2 regions of the Micromonospora sp. DSM 43699 genome follow, and region 1 is predicted to be linked to the other one. Evidence: riboswitches for the same ligand, from Rfam matches in the RefSeq annotation. Region 1 holds a riboswitch; the other holds the start of a gene.
What was found. A riboswitch is a leader RNA that binds a small molecule or an ion and turns the genes downstream of it on or off. The one in region 1 is predicted to bind cobalamin.
Positions count from the first base shown of each region.

Region 2: it holds a riboswitch for cobalamin, as region 1 does, so the genes downstream of both, AC0AIB_RS00460 (CbtB domain-containing protein) here and AC0AIB_RS02625 (nitroreductase family protein) in region 1, are expected to answer to the same signal.

Region 1 covers NZ_JBTMMT010000003.1:15,609-17,801, reverse strand. Annotated here, with positions in the region: gene xylB (xylulokinase) at 1-600, shown strand, start outside; partial or broken gene AC0AIB_RS02630 (DNA-binding response regulator) at 636-758, shown strand; partial or broken gene AC0AIB_RS02625 (nitroreductase family protein) at 842-1,072, opposite strand; cobalamin riboswitch at 1,110-1,308, opposite strand; gene AC0AIB_RS02620 (MarR family winged helix-turn-helix transcriptional regulator) at 1,704-2,027, shown strand; gene AC0AIB_RS02615 (cytochrome P450) at 2,008-2,193, opposite strand, start outside.
Region 2 covers NZ_JBTMMT010000001.1:98,309-100,501, reverse strand. Annotated here, with positions in the region: gene AC0AIB_RS00470 (histidine phosphatase family protein) at 1-333, opposite strand, end outside; gene AC0AIB_RS00465 (CbtA family protein) at 353-1,147, opposite strand; gene AC0AIB_RS00460 (CbtB domain-containing protein) at 1,138-1,341, opposite strand; cobalamin riboswitch at 1,376-1,517, opposite strand; gene AC0AIB_RS00455 (PepSY-associated TM helix domain-containing protein) at 1,631-2,193, opposite strand, start outside.

The DNA.
Region 1 (2,193 bases):
GCCGGGTACGCCGACGCGACCGGCCGGTTCCTGCCACTGGTGTGCACGCTCAACGCGGCCCGGGTGCTGGTCACGGTCGCCGACCTGCTGGGCCGGTCACTGGCCGAGTTGGACGAGCTGGCGCTCTCGGCGCAACCTGGCGCGGGCGGGCTGACCCTGCTGCCGTACCTGGATGGGGAACGCACCCCCAATCTGCCCGACGCGCGCGGTCTGCTCGCCGGCCTGACCCGGGCGAACGCATCGGCGGCGAACCTGGCGCGGGCCGCCGTGGAGGGCATGCTCGGCGGTATCGCCGACGCCCTCCACGCGCTCCGTGCCCAGGACGTCCCGGTCGACCGGGTGTTGCTGATCGGCGGCGCGGCCCGGTCCCGCGCGGTGCGGGCGGTCGCGCCGGCGTTGTTCGGCGTACCGGTGGCCGTGCCGCGCGCTGCCGAGTACGTGGCGCTCGGCTCGGCGCGGCAGGCGGCCTGGGCGCTGTCCGGCGACGCCGAGCCGCCGCCGTGGCCGGTCGCGGCCGAGGAGGTCACCGCCGCCGGCACCCCCGAGGTGTACGCGCGCTACGTCGATGTCCGCCAACAGGCGCTACCACTGCTGACGTGACACCGGACGGCCGATGACCATCGAGGTTCTGGGCGTCGCCCGAGGTGACCCGGCAGCTCGTCGGCAGGCACGCGGCGTGCATCCGCCCCGCCGAGGGCACGCCGGACCAGGTGGGACTGACCCGGCACGAGTTGGAGGTGCTGCGCCCGATCGCCGACCGGATGCTGCGTCTGGCCGGCGTCGCGGTCCCCTCCGCCGCGGGCGGGTTGGGAGCTGCCGGTGATCGAACGTGCCGGCGCGGACCGTCCAGGGTGGCGGCGAACGTGGCCCGCCCGGCCTGTACGTGCCGGTGGCACCGGCGGCGGAGGTCGGGGTCCCGGACCAGGACGGAGTCCCACGGCTGCGAGTAGCCGACGCCGGGCGCGGCATGCGCGGCGTCGAGAATCCGGTGCAGGGTGTCGGCCGGCACCGGCGCCCCGGTGAACTGGGCCCGGACGTCCCGGCGGCGGTGGATGGCGTCGTAGAGTGCCACAGGCAGGCTCCCGCTGCGCTCGGCCCAGCCCGGAGGGGTGGGCGGTCGACGCGAGGCCGGTCTTCGGACTCCCGGATCAACGCCAGCCCGTCCGCCTTCCCGGCCTTATGGCCAGTGGCTGCGCTCCTCGCGCATGGACGGTCGCTCCCCGGTCACCGCAGCGGGCCCGTGTCGGATTCACACCGGCTTCCCGATTCTCCCCGCGCACGCGGGGCACCTCGCACGATCATGCCGTCGAGGATGCCAACTCGCGTCAGCGGCACAGGTCGGCGACGCCCCCCGCACGCGGCGGCCGCAGCCCGCGATGATCTTGCAGGTCCACTGTTGCCGCTGTCGCCCGGCCGGTCCACCGTGGTCAGCGTGCCGCTGACCCAGGCCGGCGACGTGCAACTCCGCCATCACCAGCCGCAGGTGCTCGACGGCCCGGATCCCGCCGGCCGAAGGCCGGGGCCAGGATGGACGGCACACTGGACACGGCGATCACCCGACCCATCCGCTCGCTCACGAACCGGCCCTGCAGCCGGGGGCACCACCGGCTCGGCTCCAGCGGCTGACCTCCTGGCTGCTCCACCACGGGGCAGCCCGCGCGAACCGGGTCGTCGGGACGCACCTGGATCGCCCCGGCGACCGGATGCGGTACGGCATCCCCGCCGCGCTCGACGAGTTCGGCGGGATCAGCCAGGCAGAGCTGTGCCGCCGGCTGGGCATCGACCGGGGCGACGCTGTCACCACCCTGAACGGGATGGAGGCCGACGGCCTGCTCCGCCGGGAACCCGACCCGGTGGACCGGCGCCGCAACGTCGTTCACATCACCGACGCCGGAACCGCCCGGATGCGGGAGATGGACACGCTTGTCGACGGCGCTCAGAACGACCTGCTCGACCGGTTCACGGTGGCCGAACGCGCCCAGTTCATCGACCTGCTGCGCCGCCTGGTCAACATCCCGCCACCCTGAGCTGCCAGGTCACCGGCACACACGAAGAGTGCTGGAGTTCCAGCCGGGCCAGCGGCGCGCCCGCGCAGAAGTGCCGCCCGTGGCCGAAGGCCAGATGCCGGTTCGGGACGCGGCCGACATCGAAGCGGACGGACTCCGCGATGAACCGCTCGTCGACGTTGGCGTG
Region 2 (2,193 bases), on a different contig from region 1:
GGGAGTGTCCCACCACTGCCGCAGCGCGTCGGGGTCCCGCGCCCCCACGTCCGCCAGGCTCTGCCCGGACCAGTCGGCGTACCCGCAGTCGGCCAGCGCGGCCTCGACTGTGGGGCGCAGCCCGAGGGCGTGAGCGGTCTGCACCGCCGCCGGCGCCGGGCTGGTCAGGCAGACGTCGACCGGGCCCAGTGGGCCGCGCCGGTCGGAACCGGCCAGGGCGAGGGCGGCCCGCCGGCCGCCCTCGTCCAGGTCGTCGTCACCCGCGCCGAACACCGCCCGCCGCAGGGCGGCGGTGTGCGCGTGTGCGACCAGCCGCAGGCTGGTCGCGGTCACGCCGGTGTTCCCGCACCGGTCATCGGCTCGCCGGGGTGACAGTCGGAATCCCGCCCGCCCCCGGTCGCCGGTCCAGCCGCCGGCCCTGGCTCATCAGGGCGCTGAACAGCAGGCCGATCGCCGCCCAGAGCACCACCTGGGTACCGAGAGCGGCCAACCGGAAGTTCCACAGCAGAGTCGCGGGGAAGTCGTCCGGCACCTCCTGGAAGGACGGCAGGACGACATACCCGGCACCGGCGACCAGGAGGAAGCCCCCGACGGCCGCGCCGACCCGTTGCCAGACCGGTGCGTCGGGGCGGACCGACCGGTAGCCGAGGGTGCCCGCCCAGACCGCCACCAGACCGAGCACCACCAGGGTCAGGTAGGCGGCGGTGCGTTGGTCGATGGTGTCGGGACTGCCGACCGCCGGGGGGTTGGCCGGATACTTGAGGAACGGCACGAGCACCGCGCCGAGCAGGGCGCCGCCGGCGAGCAGCAGCGCCGACCGGCCGTCGTCCGTGGTCCGCAGGCGACGGCGCAGGAGCGCGTACCCGGTCGCCAGCAGGCCACCCATCGCGGTGCCGAACAGCCCGGTGGCCAGGAACAGGCCGGCCCGCTGGCCGCCCCGGCCCACCAGGGCGTCGGCGTGGTGGTCGTCGGCCACCGGCCCGGTGTGGCTGGCTGCCTCCTCGATCGCGATGGCCGCCTCGATGCGCGGCTCACCGACGAGGTAGCCGAACGCCCCCGCGAGCAGGCCGGCGACGAGACCGGCGAGCAGACCGCGGAGCAGGACGGTGGCGAACGTGGGTGGATTGTGGGTGGGGTTCAGTGGCACGGGACACCGAGCAGGTGCCGGCCGTCGTGCATGAGCTCGTGCAGGTACATGCCACTGCGCGAGACCGCGCCCTGGTCGAACGCGACCAGATAGGTGAGCAGCAGGAGTACGCCGACGACGGCCAGTGCCGCCCAGTACACGCGGGTCGACCCGACGGGGTGCACCAGCGGCTGGGCGGGAGTGGAACTCGACATGGGACACGAACCTTCCCGGGGATGACGCGTCCCCATCGCAAGGCTGCGGACGACCGAGCGTCCTGGCTCGCGGACCCGTCGACGACGGGGACCGCTCACAGTGGCGCGACCGCGCCGGATTCTCACCGGCTTACCTCGCGACGCCGCAGATTTGGATCGACCGTAGCGGCGTGACCCCCGAGCGGTCAATCGTCATCCCGCCGAATGTGAGCAACCGGGGCGGGGACCGGCGCTGCGCGAGTCGACCGCCCCGTCCGACGCCGAGCGGGCGGCCGGACGGGGCGGTCGGTCATCGACCGGCTGGTGCGGGTGAGGTGGGGACGGTGCTGGTACGGCGTCGTCGGCCCACCGCCCCCAGGACGACGTCGACGAGGAGGAAGACGAGCAGGGTGAGCCCGAGCAGCGGCAGCGCCCAGCCGACCGCCACGACCAGTGGTGTGCCGACGATCAGGACGCCGCGCGGAAGGCCGGGTACGCCGCCGCGGGCCGGTGGGGTGCCGGTGAGGGCGCGGCGGTCGGCGCGGGTGGGCCGGCGTTGCCACCACATGCGGTAGCCCCAGACGATGACGCAGAGCAGCCCGAGGGCCAGCGCGGCGAGCAGGATCTGGTTGAGCGGTCCGAAGAGCACCCCCATGTGCGCCTGGATGCCGAGACCACTGAGCTTGGCCAGCAGTGGCCAGTCGGCGAAGTCGCTGCGGGCGGTGACCGTGGCCGTGGTGGGGTCGACGGCGACCCGGTCCTTCGCGACCGGCCAGACGTTGTCGACCTGCGTGACGGTCCAGGCCGAGCCCGGTTCCGGCGCCGGGGCGATCTCGACCGGGCCGGTCAGACCGGCCGCACGGGCGGCGGTCA